Regions from separate parts of the Paraburkholderia sp. BL6665CI2N2 genome, predicted to be linked through region 1. Evidence: riboswitches for the same ligand, from Rfam matches in the RefSeq annotation. Region 1 holds a riboswitch; the other holds the start of a gene.
What was found. A riboswitch is a leader RNA that binds a small molecule or an ion and turns the genes downstream of it on or off. The one in region 1 is predicted to bind manganese.
Positions count from the first base shown of each region.

Region 2: linked by a shared signal. The riboswitch ahead of B0G81_RS25210 (sodium:calcium antiporter) and the one ahead of B0G81_RS35005 (TMEM165/GDT1 family protein) in region 1 are both predicted to bind manganese.

Region 1 is NZ_SORC01000001.1:7,811,803-7,820,741, forward strand. It holds gene B0G81_RS34995 (DUF1571 domain-containing protein) at 1-174, opposite strand, end outside; gene B0G81_RS35000 (hypothetical protein) at 347-1,084, shown strand; yybP-ykoY riboswitch at 1,265-1,451, shown strand; gene B0G81_RS35005 (TMEM165/GDT1 family protein) at 1,457-2,047, shown strand; gene B0G81_RS35010 (low affinity iron permease family protein) at 2,227-2,700, opposite strand; gene B0G81_RS35015 (GFA family protein) at 3,013-3,417, opposite strand; gene B0G81_RS35020 (DUF1810 domain-containing protein) at 3,595-4,014, opposite strand; partial or broken gene B0G81_RS35025 (ABC transporter substrate-binding protein) at 4,121-4,240, opposite strand; gene B0G81_RS35030 (LysR family transcriptional regulator) at 4,290-5,225, opposite strand; gene B0G81_RS35035 (oxidoreductase) at 5,342-6,199, shown strand; partial or broken gene B0G81_RS35040 (LysR family transcriptional regulator) at 6,219-7,077, opposite strand; gene B0G81_RS35045 (aspartate aminotransferase family protein) at 7,182-8,483, shown strand; gene B0G81_RS35050 (universal stress protein) at 8,672-8,939, opposite strand, start outside.
Region 2 is NZ_SORC01000001.1:5,597,095-5,606,033, reverse strand. It holds gene B0G81_RS25225 (c-type cytochrome) at 1-374, opposite strand, end outside; tRNA gene B0G81_RS25220 (tRNA-Arg) at 649-724, shown strand; gene B0G81_RS25215 (outer membrane beta-barrel protein) at 1,106-1,627, shown strand; yybP-ykoY riboswitch at 1,721-1,893, shown strand; gene B0G81_RS25210 (sodium:calcium antiporter) at 1,994-3,004, shown strand; gene B0G81_RS25205 (HAD family hydrolase) at 3,073-4,140, opposite strand; gene B0G81_RS25200 (transporter) at 5,094-6,068, shown strand; gene B0G81_RS25195 (class I SAM-dependent methyltransferase) at 6,237-6,974, opposite strand; gene B0G81_RS25190 (phytanoyl-CoA dioxygenase family protein) at 6,980-7,765, opposite strand; gene B0G81_RS25185 (GNAT family protein) at 7,799-8,323, opposite strand; gene B0G81_RS25180 (hypothetical protein) at 8,320-8,939, opposite strand, start outside.

The DNA.
Region 1 (8,939 bases):
TGCGAGCACGTACAGCAACAGCCGCGCGATTGCGGGGCATCTTGCAGCAGGCAGAATGCGCCCGCGTACCGGATGATCGGAAATGCCAGATCCGCAAAACGTCATGGTTCGATCCGTGCTGATTGACCGGCGGTTGAAGGGTTGCCCGAGCATGTTGCATGCGTCGATCGCCATGGGCCGCCCCGCCCTGATGCCGGACTCGAATGACCCGGCGTCGATAACCTGAATAAACGGCTCGCGGCGTCGCGCTATTCCAATCGTGTGACGTAAAGGGTTGCGCGAAAGATGGAATAGGCGGCGGCGCCGGATCGTTTAGACAGCATGTCCGAATCAATGGCAGACATCAATGAACATTCGACAGCAGCAAATCGTTCGGCCTGTCGGCGCAGCGCTGCTGACGGCATCCGTCGCGTGGCTCGCGGGTTGTGGAGGCGGAGGTGGTGGCAGCGGCGCCTCGATGGTTTCGATCGGCGGCACGGCGGCAACGGGTAAAGCGCTGGCGAACGCGACGATCAAGATCGACTGCGCGCGAGGCTCGATGTCGGTTGCAGCGGATGCGAACGGCAACTTTCACGCGACGCTCGGCGCCGTGATGCCATGCATGATCGCCGCGACTTCAGGCGTGACGATGCTGCATTCCGTTGCGTTCGCCGGCGGCACATACAACGTCACGCCGGAGACGGATCTGCTGGTGTCGTATCTGGCGGCGCAACTCGGCACGAATGAAAGCGGGCTGACAGCCGGCTTCCCAGTGAACTCACAGTTCCAACAGGTGCTGGCGAACCAGACCGACGTCCTGACTGCGCAGGCCGCGGTCGTTCAGAATCTGCGGCAGACGTACGGTGTGACGCTATCCACGCCCAATTTCCTGACCACCGCCTTCACTGCCGGTCAACCGGGCGAGGACAGCGATCTCGAAGCACTCCTCGCGCGCGGCGTCATCGACGCGAATGGCGAACCGGACACCGCCGCCGTCGCATTGATGACGTCGGCGGGCGCGGCACATCCGTTAATGACAGCGCCGAATAGCGGCACGGGCGGAGCCGGAGTCGGCGGCCTCGGAAGCATGGGCGGCATGATGTGAGATGCCGCTCGGCCGGGTAGTCATACTCAAGTCTCCGTTTAGCGCGTTGACCTTGCGCGAATTCAGACTTTTCGAGTCCGCCGATCTCGACGATACGCGCGAGCGCATCTCCGGTGTGATTTTCATGCAGCAATCGGAAAGTTGACGATTTGCCTTACTCGACCGAGACACTGTAGAATCGCCCCTCTCATTGGGGAGTAGCCGCCTCGACCGCAATGCTCGAGGGTGCCCGTCAACATACTTGGTGGTCGACAGACCGCCATGGCGCGCACAGCACTATGCCTGGCAAGACCGGTGACTCGCATTCCGACCTGACCGGGTCGCCGGAATGCGTGTCATCGCGTACTGACTGCGCGGCCCGGCCCACAACCTATGCAATCGTTCCTCGTTTCGACCAGCGTGGTCGGTCTAGCCGAAATCGGCGACAAGACCCAACTGTTGTCTTTGGTGCTGGCAGCCAGATATCGCAAACCCATTCCGATCATTCTCGGCGTCTTTGTCGCAACCCTCATCAATCATGCCGCGTCCGGCGCATTGGGCGCATGGCTTGCCAGCGTTCTGAGTCCCTCGATCCTGAACTGGGCAGTCGTCGCATCGTTTGCCGTCATGGCCGTCTGGATTCTGATTCCCGACAAACTCGACGGTGCCGAGGCGGTGTCGACCACGCATCCGATGGGCGTGTTCAGCACCACGGCGCTAACGTTCTTTCTCGCTGAAATGGGTGATAAGACGCAGGTTGTCACGATCGCTCTGGCCGCTCGATTTCACGAATTCTTCGGGGTGGTCGCCGGCACCACGCTGGGCATGATGCTGGCCAACGTGCCCGTCATCTACCTGGGTCATAAGTTCGCTGACCGCCTGCCGACCAAAGCGGTCCACATTCTGGCGGCCATCATCTTCGTCGTCCTGGGCGGCTTTGCTCTCAGGACGGCGCTGTATCCGCACGAGCACCCGCTGTTCTAGTTCGAAGGGTGGTTGATATGCGTGCGGCGCGCGTGCGACAAAGCGCGAGGGAGGCATCGCCGAAGTATCTCGGCGTGGCGTTTGCCTTCGAAAAAAACGGCGCCGCACGGTTCCGAACTTGGTAATGGCAAGCGTGCTTGTATCGGGCGATGGGTAGACAGTCAGTGCGTGGGTCGCACTCAGCGGCCCTTGTTCTGAGCATCGCCAGCGGACTGAGTCGACAAACGTAGGTAAGCTGCCGCAAGTCTTCGGATTTCTTCCTCGGACGCGTCCTCGATACCGATCAGATTGTTGTTCGCTGCCCGATGCGAGGACAGCAGTTCATTCAGCTTCAGATGCAACGCGACGCTGTCCTTGTTCTGGCTCTGCTGAATCAGAAATACCATCAGAAAGGTGATGATGGTGGTGCCGGTGTTGATGACCAGTTGCCATCCGTCCGAGTAGTGGAAGATGGGCCCTGTCACGACCCAGGCGACCACTGTCAGCACGGCAAGGCAGAACGCCGCGGGTGAGCCGGCCCATCGCGTGACGAGGCTTGCAAAACGGTCGAACACGCGCGTTAAGGGATGACGGCCGGCATAGGCGGGGCTCGACGTGTCTGGAACGGTGTCGAGTTCGTCAGTGGGCGAAGGCGCGCCAGGTTGTGTAGTCATGAGCGGCTCCAGAAGGTTGGCGTGTCTTCCCCCTCCGCAAACTTCATGCCGCTTTTGGTTGAATCGTTTGCGGCGATAGAGATGCCCGTCGGCATTAATCGCCTGGTTTCATCTGCACCCATGCGGATCGCGCTTTGGCAACCGACCTTGTAGTTCTTACCCGGCGACAGCAACTCGCAAATGCCCATAACGGCGGGATTACTTGACGCCTAATCAAAGCGAGCACACTGAGTTAGACACCCGCCGACGCCGACGACCGTAGCGTCCACGCCGCAAAACTATCACTCTGCCCTTATCGCTTTCGTGCGAGCGTCATGCTCTGCCTTCGCTATATTCGGCACGCACCCCCGCGGGCAGCCAAGGCTCTTTGTGGCAACACCAAAGCTCATAGCTCGGCTCATACAGGCCCACACGGTCAAAGGCTCCAAGCGGAAGATCCAGCTCGTCGCTGTCGTTGCTTTCCATGAAAGCGACTGACCCGCATGTCGCGCAGAAATGCCTTCGCGCCCCGGGCGAACTTTGCCATGCCTGCGTAGAACCGGACAACTCCACAGCGCCTCGCTCGAACATGGCGTATCCGCCAAACACGTTGCCATGTATTCGCCGACATGTCATGCAGTGACATATCGACACTCGCCGGGGGCGCGCCGTGACGCGAAACCGCACCGCGCCGCACGCACATCCGCCGGTTTGTTCGACTGATTCACTCTGCCTCATCACTACGCCCTCCTTCGGAGTCCGAGTGCCGCGCGCCATCCTTTACTTGTCGCTCTTCTCTGCTTCGGAATCTTCGCGCCCGATGTGCGCGCCTGGTTTGGACGTGCGGCTGAACGGTTTTCAATCGAGCAAACGATATGCCAGTCGCCGCTAGACCCGCCGCCTGGCAACCGCCTGCTAGACGCGCTCTAACGTCAGCGGATCGGGTTGGCCGTGGAAATATTTCCTGAGTGCTTCAGCAAAAGGTTCTTTGTCGATCGCCGCATGGTCGAACAGTGTCATCGACGAGTGAAACTTCAGGTAATCCGGATACCCGAAAATGTCCTCTATCGAACGGCCTTCGACAAGGTTGACGTACTGCGTCGTTTGCCTCAGGCGTTCACCCAGAACTGGATGGCGCAAGTAAGCATCGGCCTCGGCCAACGACGAAATCGCGAACCTTTGCGCCGTCGCACTCGTTCCAAGCCCCTCGATCTGTGGAAATACAAACCACATCCAATGGCTTCGCTTGCGCCCGTCGCGCAGTTCGGCACAGACCTGTGCATAGAGCGGATCCTGTGCGTCGATAAAGCGCTGAAGCTTGAAAGGGTCGTCCATTTCGCTCTCCGTTCACACTGAGTAGAACCCACGTGTCAATGTCGACGTCGCCAAGCTGCTGCTCGATTGAAACGCCCGCCACCGCCGCGCGTGGTCGCCGCGTTCACTAGCCATAAACGTCGAAGTCAAAATACTTCTTCGCAATCCCGTCGTCCGTGCCGTCCGCGCGCGTGTCGGCGATCACCTTGCCGATTTTATCCTTCGGATCGATGTCCTCGTTGCGCAAAACCGATTTCGGCGCCCCTGATCGCTCGCGTCGACACCGAAGCGCACGGTCAGCGGAGCGCGTGCAGTTCGGACGGCTCGAAATAGAAATTCGTGTTCCCCGCAAGGCGCGCGACCATGAAGTCGATAAATGTCCTCACTCGCAACGGCTGTTCGGTCCGATGGCGATAGTAGATATAGACCGCCTCGCGCTGCGTGACGTGTTGGGCCAGCAACGGAACCAGTTGGCCGTTTCTGATCGGCGCGGTGGCTGAAAAGCTGCCGAGCTGACCAATGGCGGATCCGGCGATCACGGCAGCCGTTTCGGCGTCGGTGTCGTTGACGCACAAAGTCGTTGCCATGTCGCGATAAACGATTTCATCCCCGATCAGGAATTCCCACGGGGCCTGCTTGCCTGTATTCGCGCGCCGGTATCCCGTGCAGCGGTGACCGTCGAGTTCGTCGATCGTGCGCGGCGCGCCATGGCGCTCAATATAAGCGGGTGACGCGCAGACGATCAACTGGATCGGCAAGAGCCGGCGCGCGATGCTGCCGCCGGACGGCGGAGACCCGCCACGAAAGCCCACATCGGCACGTTCGCCGATGAGGTCGGTGAAGCGGTCGTCGAATTGCACATCGAGCTGGACGTTTGGATGCAGTTCGGCGAATTCCAGAAAGTAAGGCCACAGCACTACGTGCCCCATTGCCCGTGGCGCGCTCACGCGCAGCGGCCCCGCAATCTCCGCTTTTGAGCGGCGCGCGTCGTCGAGTGCGGACGACAGGACCGCCAGCGCGGGCGTCACCGTGTCGAACAGGCCTTGCCCCTCCTCGGTGAGACTCAGCTTGCGCGTGGTCCGATGAAAGAGCCGCACGCCGAGCTCCTTCTCCAGTTGCATCACAGCGTGGCTCGCGGCCTGCGGGGAGATGCCCTGGTCCACGGCCGCCTTGCGCAGGCTGCCGAGCGTCGCCGCCCGGGTGAATATGGTGATCGCGCGAACTTCGTTCACCGGAGACCCCATTCGCAAATTAAAGTTGATTATCAGTCTAGCAATCTACGCCTAGTTCGTGCGAATCGATGCTCCTATGATCCGTTCACACCCACCCCGAACGCAGGAGAAACATCATGGTCGAGCTTACGAACAACAGCTTCAAGCGTGTCTGGTTCATCACGGGCGCGTCGCGCGGCTTCGGCGCGCTGATCGCCGAAGCGGCACTGGCTGACGGCAATGCGGTGGTTGCCGCCGGCCGCAATGTCGCGGCGATCGTCAAGCGCCTCGGCGACTCGCCGGCGCTGCTGCCCGTGGCGCTGGACGTCACGGACCAGGCGCAGGCGAAAGCCGCGGTTCAAACCGCGCTCGACACATTCGGCCGCATCGACGTTCTGATCAACAACGCGGGATTCGGCCTGCTCGGCGCGATCGAGGAGTCCACCGACGCGGACGTGCGCCGCATGTACGACACCAACGTGTTCGGGTTGCTGAGCGTCACGCGTGCCGTGCTGCCGGTGATGCGCTCGCAGCGCGCCGGGCACGTCGTCAATATGTCGTCGGTCGGCGGCTATCGGTCCGCCGCGGGCTTCGGTGCGTACTGTTCGACGAAGTTCGCGGTCGAAGGCCTGACCGAAGCGCTGTACGCCGAATTGAAACCGCTCGGCATTCACGCGACGGTCGTCGAACCGGGTTACTTCCGGACTGACTTTCTCGATGCGTCATCGCTCGTCGTCGCGCGCGAGGTCATTGCGGACTACGACGCGACATCGGGCCATGTGCGCCGCCTCGCAGCCGACATGAATCACAACCAGCCGGGCAATCCCGCGAAGCTCGCCGCGGCGATGCTCGAACTGGTCGATGCGCAAACGCCGCCACTGCGTCTGCCGCTCGGCACCGACACGCTGAAGGCCATCGCCGAGAAGAATGCTTATGTCGAGCAGGAAACTGCGACTTGGAAAGCGCTGGCGTCATCGACTGACTTCGGCGCTTGATGCCTGAAGGTCAGATCGATCACAGCAACGGCAGCGTCAGCCGGATGTGCTCCGCGAATGCCGTGACCAGATGGGCCGGACGCTTGCGCTCGAACTTCAGCGTAATGCCTATGGTGGGCAAAGGCGGCAGCGCGGGGTCGCCACTGAGTATGGAGAGATCCGGAGCGACGGCAGTCTGCGTGATGACGGCGACGGGCCTGCCCGGAGCGCACCAGCGCCGTGAGCCCGGCAAGACTGCTGCTCGCATACGCGATGCGGTACGCCCGGCCCGCGCGTTGCAGCGCTTCGCAGGCCGCCACATGGTCGAGCGTGTCCGGATCGGAAAGCGCCAGCGGCAACGGGTCGAAGCCCGCGCAATCCAGTCCCGGATAGCCGACCCAGACGAGCGGCACACGGCGAATGATGTCGTCGCTCGGGGCGCCTTCCGGCAACGAGATCATGGCAAGGTCCAGCGCACGCATCTCCAGTTGCTCGAGCAAGCGCGGCGTCGGTGCGCAAATCACCTCGACCAGTGCATGCGGATGCCGGCTCGAAAACTGACGCAGCAAATGCGGCAGGAAAACGGCGGCGTAGTCGTCCGGGCAACCGAAGCGGATCGTGCCCGACAGCCCCTTGCCGGACAGATCGGCCATCGCCTCGTCATGCAGCCGCAGAATGCGTTGGGCGTGGATCAGCAGGCGTTCGCCTGGATTCGTCAGCACGACCCCACGACCTGTGCGCTGGAACAACGGCTGATCGACGATTTCTTCGAGGCGCTTCATCTGCTGACTCAGCGCCGACTGGGTCCGGCCGATCCGGTTCGCCGCGCGACTGAGCGCCCGAACTTCGGCGACGACGGTAAAAGAACGCAGCAGATCGATTTCGAGTGAAAGGCTCAAGGTATTAGGCCCGCTTCTATCTTCGATAAGAACTATTCGATTCTATGAGACCAGAGCGCCATCTAGACTGCAAGTTATTCCCGCTAGCCGTCAAGGAGAAGCAAGTGTCGCGAAACAATGATGCAGATTTCTGGCGCAACGCCAAACAACACCTGATCCGCTATGGCGGCACCTTCGAGCCGATGATCATCGAGCGCGCCCAGGGCAGTTTCGTCTATGACGCGGACGGCCGCGCGATTCTGGATTTCACCTCCGGCCAGATGAGCGCGGTGTTGGGGCACAGTCATCCGGAAATCGTCTCGGTCATCAACGAATACGCGGGCAAGCTCGACCATCTCTTCAGCGGCATGCTGTCGCGGCCGGTGGTGGACCTCGCGACTCGCCTCGCCGACATCACGCCTGACGGACTCGACCGCGCGCTGTTGCTCAGTACGGGCGCGGAGTCGAACGAGGCCGCCATTCGCATGGCGAAGCTGGTCACGGGCAAATATGAAATCGTCGGGTTCGCGCAGTCATGGCACGGCATGACAGGAGCAGCGGCATCCGCCACGTACAGCGCCGGTCGCAAGGGCGTCGGTCCGGCCGCTGTCGGCTCGTTCGCGATCCCCGCACCGTTCCTGTACCGGCCGCGTTTCGAGCGCCATGGCGAATACGATTATCTGGCGGAACTGGACTATGCGTTCGATCTGATCGATCGTCAGTCCAGTGGCAATCTGGCCGCCTTCATCGCCGAGCCGATCCTCAGTTCCGGCGGGATCATCGAACTGCCGGAAGGCTACATGGCTGCGCTCAAGCGCAAGTGTGAAGAGCGCGGCATGCTGCTGATCCTCGATGAAGCGCAAACGGGCGTCGGCCGCACGGGCACGATGTTCGCCTGTCAACGCGATGGCGTCACGCCTGACATTCTCACGCTATCGAAGACACTGGGCGCCGGTCTGCCGCTCGCGGCCGTCGTGACATCCGCGCAGATCGAGGAGCGCGCCCATGAGTTGGGTTACCTGTTCTATACGACGCACGTATCCGATCCTCTTCCTGCCGCCGTCGGTTTGCGGGTGCTGGATGTGGTCGAGCGCGAGGGGCTGGTTGCGCGTGCGAATCTGATGGGCGCGCGACTCAAACGCGGCCTGCTGGATCTGATGGAACGCTTCGACTGCATCGGCGATATTCGCGGCCGGGGACTGTTGCTGGGAATGGAAATCGTCAAGGACCGCCGCACGAAGGAGCCGGCGGATGGGCTTGGTGCGAAGATCACGCGCGAGTGCATGAACCTGGGGCTGAGCATGAACATCGTGCAGTTGCCCGGCATGGGCGGCGTGTTCCGGATCGCCCCTCCGTTGACCGTTCACGAGGATGAGATCGACCTCGGCCTGGACCTGCTAGGGCGGGCAATCGAGCGTTCGCTGTAGGTCAGCGCCTTCTGGATCCGGTCGGATCCGGGCTCGAGGTCGCGGCCACCTCGTAGTAACGGCGGTCGGCTAAACCGCCGCTTCCCGATAGTTGCTGAACTTCGACATCTGCCCGATCCCCGGATTGAAGCAGTTGCAATTCACTCGCACCCTTCCGAGCCGACGCTCACACGCATCCGCCAGTCTGACTATCGCGGCGGATGCGCACCGCCCGGCGCCGGTTGCCGCACGACGAGAACCGGGATCGAACTGTGCGTCAGGACCTTCTGGGTTTCGCTGCCGAGCAAGAACGCCCTCATCCCGCTTCGACCGTGCGACGCCATGACAATGAGATCGCAGTTCTGTTGCGTCGCAACGCTGATAATCGCTTCGTAGGGATGGGCGCGACCTTCAGAAACCGTATTGCACACCACGCCGACCTGCGCGGCTGCTTTTTTCACAACGCTGAGGTAATCC
Region 2 (8,939 bases), 2.2 Mb from region 1:
GAGAGCGCCGTGTGCAGAAGCGTGTCGAAGCCTTGCGCGATGCGCGGTGCCCAGTCGGCGGTATTGGTGAATTTCGGCGCGCCCGCCGCGCCCGACGCGTGACACGCGGAGCACACCGCTTTGTACACTTCCTCGCCGGTCTTGTAGACGCGCGGCGCGTTGGCGTCGCGAATGTCGACCTGGGCAAACGGCTTGATGCGGGCGGTGACCTCGGCTTCGGAGAGGGAGTCGGTGCCGGCGCCGGTGCGCGTCGAATTGTCGACGTAGATCACTAGCAGAACGATGATGACGATCGGTACCGCAAAACTGGCGATGATTGCGGCGACGAGCTGCCCGGGGGTTTTGATCGGGGCTCCGTGTGGTGCTTCGCTCATGCTTGTCTCGTCTCCGTGGGTATGTGAGCGGTACAGCGTGACGGCAACTTCTTGTTCTTTAATCAGGCACGGACGATTATAGACGGAACATTTCGGCGGCGGCGAGGGGCGCGGCGCGGTGTTCAGCAGGCGTTTACCCGCATCGCGCGGGTTGTGCGAAAGACTGCGAAGACCGCCATTCAGGCCGTCCGGTGGACGGTATGGCGGAAACCGGGTATCCTTTCGGTCTCGCTTTGGCGTCGCATCCGTTCTGGTGCCGCGCATTCGTGTTGAAGCGCCCGTAGCTCAATGGATAGAGTACTGCCCTCCGAAGGCAGGGGTTGCTGGTTCGATCCCAGCCGGGCGCACCAAAAAGAGTCGATCTCGCTCAAGGGCTTACGCAATATGCGCTAAGCCCTTTTGTTTTTTACGGTCATGTCGTGTTCAGACGACTGCCGCCTAAGCTCCCACATTCCTGCAAATAATCGTCCTTCGACGCGCTGCGTACGCTCGCATGCGCTTTGCAGAATTATCCTAAAAAATGCGCTTTGTCTGTATTGAAACTAAGAATCGGACGTTTGAACGTCTCCATGCGGAAATTTCCCATTGCCCCACCCTATCCTCTTAATTAGCATGTTTTGTTCATGCAAATTGCATCGCGTGAATATCCCCGAAGCGGCATTTCGACATCGCTTCACTGATTAATAAAGGCGTCGCGATCTATCCGCGCGCCAATCGCTTTATTGCAGGTCATGTACAAAATAACCCGGCTGATTTTAACCGCATCGATCATGATGCTATCCAATCTCGTCCACGCGCAATCGGTGGCGCCTCAAATAGGTGCAAGCGAGTTTGCCGGTCCCTATGTGGGTTTCAAGTTGGGTGTGAACACCTCCGATGCTTCAGGCGTTCACAGTAAAGCATCGCACACCACGGTTTTTCCCGGTTTCACGGCGGGATATAACTTTGACGTCGACCGTTTCGTCGCGGGCGCCGAAGTTTTTGCCGATCTGCATCATGGCTCGACAACCTATAAAGACGGCGGAATCGATGCGAAATTCGGCATGCCGTTCAATCAGTTCATGCCCTATGTCCGTATTGGATTGACAACGGATTGGCCGAACATCCGTCCTCACTGGGGTTTAGGCGTCGAATATAAATTCGCTAAACACGTGAGCGCGGTGGGCGAATGGACAACCGACACCAGCAACCACGACGGCACCCGAAGAACGAATAACAGCTTCACAATCGGCGTGCAATATCACTTCAACTAACCTGCTGGATTCGCAACTGCGCGACTAACCGATCGGGCTCGAACAACGCCTCCCCGCAACAAGGTTGTTGAAAGCGCCCGCTGCCGCTAGAATCTCCCGGTCACTGGGGAGTAGCCTTCCTTCATGCCTTTGAAGGAGAGCGCGTCAACATACTTGGCCTGCGGGTCATGGCGCGTTCGACCGGGTCGGTTTGGCGAGACCATTGACGCACTGCCTCGTTCTGGTCGGACGGGCGGCGGTGCGTCATTGGTTAGTCATCTACGTCCGACCGCGGAGTTGCCCTGTGAAAAATCGTCGCATCCAGCGAGTCTCCCCTCTCGTCCGTTCGCCGCGTCTCTGCCTCTGCCTGCCCGCGGAGCGCCGCGCATGACCGGTCTCCTGTTCGAACTTGCCATCATGCTGGTCGTCATTCTGGTGGCGGCCGAGCTTTTCACCAACGCACTCGAGCATCTGGGCGAACGCCTCAAGATTTCCGAAGGCGTGACGGGTTCACTATTCGCCGCCGTCGGCACGGCGTTGCCCGAGACGCTCGTACCGCTGCTCGCGATCGCCGGCGGCACGACCGATAACGTGGTCAACCAGGAAATCGGCGTCGGCGCGATTCTCGGTGCGCCGCTGATGCTCTCCACCCTCTCCACCTTCCTCATGACGCTCGCGATTCTCGGCTCACGCGGCGCGCGCGGCTGGGTCGCGCCGGAGCGTACGGGTTTCACGCGCGACCTCAACTATTTCCTGTGCGCGTTCGTGCTGGCCGCTGCGGCGATGTACGTGCCGCATGAGCAAATGATCGTACGCGCGCTCTTCAGCGTCGCACTGGTCGGCGTGTACGTCACCTATGTGGTGATGACCTTCCGTGCATCGAATGATCTGGTCGATGCCGGCCACGGCACTGAAGCGCCGGGCAAGATGCTGATCTCGCGCCTCGGCGTGCCGACCAACCTCGCGACCATCGTGGTGCAACTGGCGCTCGCCGTCGCGTTGCTGGTGTGGGGTGCGGAAGGTTTCATCCATGGTGTGCGCGGTGTCTCGCAGGCGCTCGGCGTGTCGCCGCTGCTGCTCTCGCTGCTGATCATTCCGATCGCGACCGAGCTGCCCGAGAAGGTCAACAGCATTCTCTGGATTCGCCGCGGCAAGGACACGCTGGCCTTCGGCAACATCACCGGTGCGATGGTGTTTCAGGGCACCTTGCTGCCAGCAATCGGTATCCTGCTGACGCCGTGGGTGCCGCGTATCGAAGTGGTGACCGGCATCGTGATCACGCTGGCCGCCGCGGCGTGGCTGCGTATCAATGTGCGTGAGCGCGGCGTGCCGGTGTGGGCGTTACTGGTTTGCGGCATGCTCTATGCCACGTATCTGGCGATTACGCTGAGCCGCTAGATGAGCCGCCGGCGACATCGAATCAGTCGCAGAAGGCCGCTTGGCCCACGGCCTTCTGAGCTTCAGGTTCAGTTCGGCCGGGCCGTTGTCGGCGCCGCGGCCGTTGTCGCGCCGTCCGGCTTGAACACGACTCTCCAGTCATCTTTCATATCGACGACAAGCCAGCCTTTCGCGCCGGCGTCGTCCAGACCTTTATCGAGTTTGCCGCTCTTCGCCGTGCGATCGTATGCGTATTCGCGTTCCGCGTCCGTGTGATGCACGAGCGCGGCGAGGCGCGGGCCATCGCCTGCCAAGGTCCATTCGAGCATTGGCCCGTCGCCCTCCGAGTTACCGAACGCGATCACCGGACGTCTGCCGATCACGCGCTCGATGGCGAGCGGTTTGGCCGAGCCGTCGACCAGCGTGTCGACTTGCGCGAGGCGCGTCAGCGAGACCGCACCGTTGCTCTGGCCGTACCGATACTTAACGGTGCTACCGATCACCTGCTCGGGCGGAATGCCGTACATGCGTTGGGCGACGTCGCGGGCGAACTCGGCGTCGCCGCCCGTCACCAGATAGGTCTTGAAGCCGTTCGCGCGCAGATAGGCAAGCAACTCGAGCATGGGCTGATACGCGAGATCGGCGTAGGGCCGGTTGAAGTGCGGGTCGCTCGCGGAATCGAACCATTCGTGCACGAGTGCGGCGAACTGATCGCCCGTCATGCCGGCGTGGGCCGCCGCCAACACCCGCATCGAGCCGCTGTCGCCGCTTGCCGCCACATTCCTGAGATTGCCTTTGAGGATCGAGCGAAACGGCTCCTGACGCTTCCATTCCGGATGCCGTCCGGCCACCGTCTTCACACGTTGCAGCGCGAACACCAATTGCACCGAAGCGGGCTGCTCGGGCCACAGTGTGCCGTCGTTATCGAATACGGCGATCCGGTCGGCACGCGGGATGAAGTCCTTGGACTCGGGCGTAGTCACGAGCGTCACGAAGTCGACAATCGAGCGTTTGGTCTTCGTGTCATTCCACGACGCCAACGCGGCGGCCGTCGATGCGCCGGCCTGCGACACCCCGTCCTGTCGCGGCGTCACGGCACAGGCACAAAGAAGGACAACGGTGAAGGCGATGCAGTACCGGTGCAGCGTGCGAATCATGAAAGCCTCATCGAAAACGGTGGGTCGAACTCAAGCGAGCGCCAGTCTAATGGGCCAAAGGGTTTATTGCAGCCGTTGTGGGATTTTTTCGACATTGAGGCTTGGGCCTGTCCCGGCAAAACACAATGCCGATTGAATAAGCGGGCAAGCCGGTCGCGACTGACCTGGCTTCTGGCCGTGTTACAAATTTATCTCCGTGATTTCAGAAATCGTTGCTAGTATTCCTAACGATAGCAGCGTGGTAAATCTTCTCCTTTCCGCATGCTTCGTTTGATGCGGCGTCTCTCGTTTCAAGGACCGTTCATGCAAGCCCCGTACTCAGCTGCGCCACCTTTCTAGATTGCTTGAGTGATATAACGCGCTTTATTTGCGCGATGTGGCGTCCGGCCGCGCGTAGCTGCTCGAATTCGCAAACACGCGCGAAATCAATTGGACTTGAATCGGTCACCCTAACGCCATTCCTTTGAATGATTTTTCGTCGGGGAAAGGCGGGTGCACGCCTGGAAGAAATACCCATAATACAAGGCTCGATAATGGGTTACCGTTGCGCGTTTCGGATGAGGACGTTAAACGCCGCTGCGTTCGTGCGGTCGCGGGCCTTGGCTCAGGCATCCGCCGCCGACGTCAATAAAGATAGTCACTCGCTCAATCTCGCCGTCCCATTCAACATCCGTAACCACTACACGCCGAACGTGTTCGACACCGTGCTCGACCACAGCTGGATGTTCCCACACGGCAGAGCGCTGAGGCGCGCATGGACGGCCTGGACATCGACATGCACAGGAAGGCGGCGACATGCGTGACGACGGCCGTGCCGGCGTCGATCGCGCCGCCAATTGTGCGCGAAACCTGATGCCTGCGCACATGCGCGCAGTGTGGCTTGCGGACGCAGGCTGCCCAGATGCGGTGCCGGACGAGTGAGAATGCCGAACATCCATTCGATGAGGACGATTATGAGTCAACCTAACTGTTTGTTCGCAGCCGGTCGGCTCGTTGCCGGATTGTGCAAAGGCGCGCTTCTGACCACCGTCGGCGTGAGCCTCTCCCAGACGGCGTGGGCGACGGAAGGCGGCATAGGCCGTCCGATCACCGGCCAGCAGGTGACGCCGTACGGCGGCATCGTGCCACCCACCAGCGACTGGATCGTGTCGGCCGCCACGATCTATTACGAAGGCTCGCTAAGCGCGAGCAAGTCGATTCCGATCGCCGGCCAGGTCACGCAAGGCGTCAATGCGAAGGCCGAATACACGATCCTCGCCGCAGTCAAGACGTGGGGGATTACCGTGGGCGGCTGGAACTTCGCGTCGTCGTTCGGGGTGCCGGTTCAGTACACCAACATCTCGTCGTTTCATGGTCGCTTGCCGAACGACCACGGCACGCAGTTCGCCGATTTCTTCTTCACGCCAGTCATTGCCGGTTATCACCTGACCAAGACCGACCACGTCGCGTTGAGCGTGCAGATCTACGCGCCGACCGGTGCGTACAACTCGAACCGGCTTGCCAACGCCGGACAGAACACGTGGACCTTCACGCCGACAATCGCCTATACGAAATTGCTGCCGAAGGAGAACATCGAACTGTCGTTGAATTACGGCCTCGAGTTCTATACGCCCAATAAGGACACCCACTATCACAACGCACCGGTCAGCGTGCTCGATCTGCTCGTGCTCAAGCGCTTCAGCAGCGGCTGGGGCGTCGGCGTGGTGGGCGGCTATATCCAGCAGATCGGCCATGACAGCGGCGGCATTGCGGACATTGTCGGTGGCGACCAGGGGCATTCCGTGGGGCTCGGGCCGATGATCACGTGGTCGGGCAAGGTGCAGAAGACCCCCATTTCGGCTGCGCTGCGCTGGGTCAACGAATTCAACACCAGCAATCGGCCGAAGGGTAACGCGGTGCAACTTTCGGTCAATGCGACGTTTCAGTAACGTCGCGGCATGCGAAGTGTGAGGCGCTTACTTCCAGGCGAGCAAGAGGCGGGTTCGCGCGGCATTGCGGCTAACAAGGACACTGGGCACGCCGGCGCGCGGAACAACGGCAACGCAAGGATGCGGAGGGACATCCGCGGGGCGCCTTCGCAGCCGGACCGCAATCGATCAGGCGCCCGTGCCGCGCTTGCAGATCGCGTAGACGCTGGAGCACAAGTCGGGATAGACACGCCCGAGCTCAAAACAGCCATCCAGATACTCTCTTGATATGATGCCGGCCTGCAATGCCGCATCGATCTGGAAGTTGGCGAGGCCCTTGAAAAAGACTCCGCCTTCGGTGACCGGGCGAAGCTTTGCCGCACGCAGATCGGCTCGCAGCGTGTCGATTGAATACGTCACGCGATGACCGTGTGCGGCTTCAGCCGCCGTCACGGCCGCGTGATGGTCGATCAGCCCCATGTTGACTGCGATCTGCCGCGATCCGGCGCGCGCATTTGGCGCGGCCACGAACAGGCGGCCGCCTTTCGATAGCCAGTTGCCGATCCGGCTCAGGACTTCGACCGGATGATCGAGGTGTTCGAGCGTATGAATCAGGAAGATGTTGTCGTAGCGTCGCGCGGGTTCGAAAGTCTCGAACGTCGAGTGATGGAATTTGACGGTGCCTTTCGTCTTGTCCGACGCAACGGCAATGCAGTCTGCCGATGCCTCGACGACTTCCAGTGAATCGAAGCGCTGTGCCAGGAGTCGCGTGAAGTTACCTTCGAAGCATCCGAGTTCGAGCGCGTTGCCGCCGACGACGAACGGTGCGAATGTCCGAAGCATGTATTCGTGCATCAGATAATCGAAGTCGTAAGCGTAGCGATGTTCGGGATGATCTTTCGCTTCCGCGTCGTAGTCTCTGTTCATGGTCGTCAATCCTGTCCACGTTGATAGAACCGCTGCTCAACCGGCACATAAAACTCGTCGAGCGACTCCGGCACCCGGGCGTTGAAGCCGAGCACCTGGCGCATCCATGCGTTGCAGCGGTCGAGATTGCGGTATCCGAATAGCCGCGCGTAGTCGAGCTGCGGCTTGAAGAAGGGGCTGGTGAACGTCAGTGTCAGCGCACGGCGCGGCGCATCGGTGGTATTGCGGCCGGTGGCGTGCCACATGCGGGAATCGAACAGCAGAACCGAACCGCGCTTTCCGGTCGCCCGCGCAGCCTGCGCGTAGAAATGCTCGTCGGTGGGCTGCTGCTGGAGATTTTGCGAGTGCGAAAGAATATGCGTCGCGCCATTGGCCAGCGTGAAATCGTCGAGCATCACCAATGCGTTCACCATGAAGCGCCGCGAGTCGGAGCCGAAACGGATATCGCGGTGCACGTTCTGCACGTAAGAGCGCGAGTCGCGCTCGTTGATCACGCCGCCGTACGAATTCAGAACGAAGTTGCCTTCGAAGTATTCTTTGAAAAGCGGCTCGAGCGCTGAGAATTGCGCCAGCAATTCGACGTAGCTCGGGCCATCCATCAGCAGATGATGCAAAGTGCCGGCGCTGTTTTCCAGCACGCCGTTGCGTCGCCTGATCTGGTCGCGCAACGCGAGCGAAGGACCGAGCGCCTTCACCAGCGAATCGAGCAATTCGGTGTGAATCAGTCCGGGGAGCACCGTCCATCCCGCCGTGGCGAGTTCGGTGTGGTGTCGAGCGTCAATCGTGTTCATGAATGGAGCGAGGTAACGGCAAAAGCAAAAGGCTCAGTGTCGATCGGCGGCCAGAATGGCCATCGGCATGACGTCGAGATAGCGGTCGCCTTTGAAGACGGCCTGGCGCAAAAGACCTTCGGCGCGAAAGCCCACTTTCTCGTAGAGCGCGATGGCGCGCGCATTTGACGCGAGCACGGTCAGCGAAATACGGTGGAGGTTGAGGTCGCCAAATGCGTGCTCGAGCGTCTGGCGCGTGGCGGCCTCGCCAATGCCCCGGCCGCGAGCCGTCTCGGCGCCGATCTGAATCGAGAACTCCGCGCAGCGGCTCACCCAGTCGATGCCTAGCAGATACGTCACGCCGACAACTTCCTCTGTAGACGCGAGGCACACGGCGAGACGCACGTTATTCGTCCGGGAGCCGAGATAGCTATCGAACCATTTACTGTCGATCTCGGTGCCCACGTATCGGAAGGCGCCGCCTAAATGACTGACCAGCGCCTTGTCGGCGCGCCATGTGTTGATGGTCGACAGGTCGCCTCGTTCGATCTCGCGCAGGAATATCGTGTTGTCGCTCATGCGAGTCGGTCCAGTAGGTGTTGCACCATCGGCGCCAGATCGCTGTGCGTCAGCCGCTGATCGCAAGGAAGGCACAAGGTCGATTCGGGAAGCCTGCGCTCGAAGTCCGGTGCGCCTGCAGCGGTTGCGATATCCGGCCAGTAAGTGGGCGTATAGATGCGTTGCGCTCGAAGAACCTCGCGCATGCCGGGCGGCGCGCCGAAAAACGGGTAGCAGAGCGGCGCCGCATCTTCGTCGTAACGAAACGTGAAGCGGTTATAGCGCTGCAATTTATCGTGCAGATAGGCGAAATTTTCGGCTCGCCGTGCGCGGACGCTTTCGTAGTCGACGCCGGCGAGCAGCCGTTGCGTCAGTGCCGACATGCGCAACGGTTCCTGGTGCTTGAGGCTTTCTTCGGCCGCGGCGTAGTCGGAGTAACCTGCTTCCGCATTTTTCGCGAGCCTTGTCAGCAGATAGCCGCTGCGCAGCAACGAGGCATCGTCGGCAGCTTCCGGCATCGCGATCGGCTGCCGTGTAACGAGGTATCCGCCATCCGGCACGCCAAGGAATTTGCGCGGCGAGTACAGCGTGGCGAGGCAATCCGCGGACCGCGCGAACAACGCCTGCGCATTGTCGA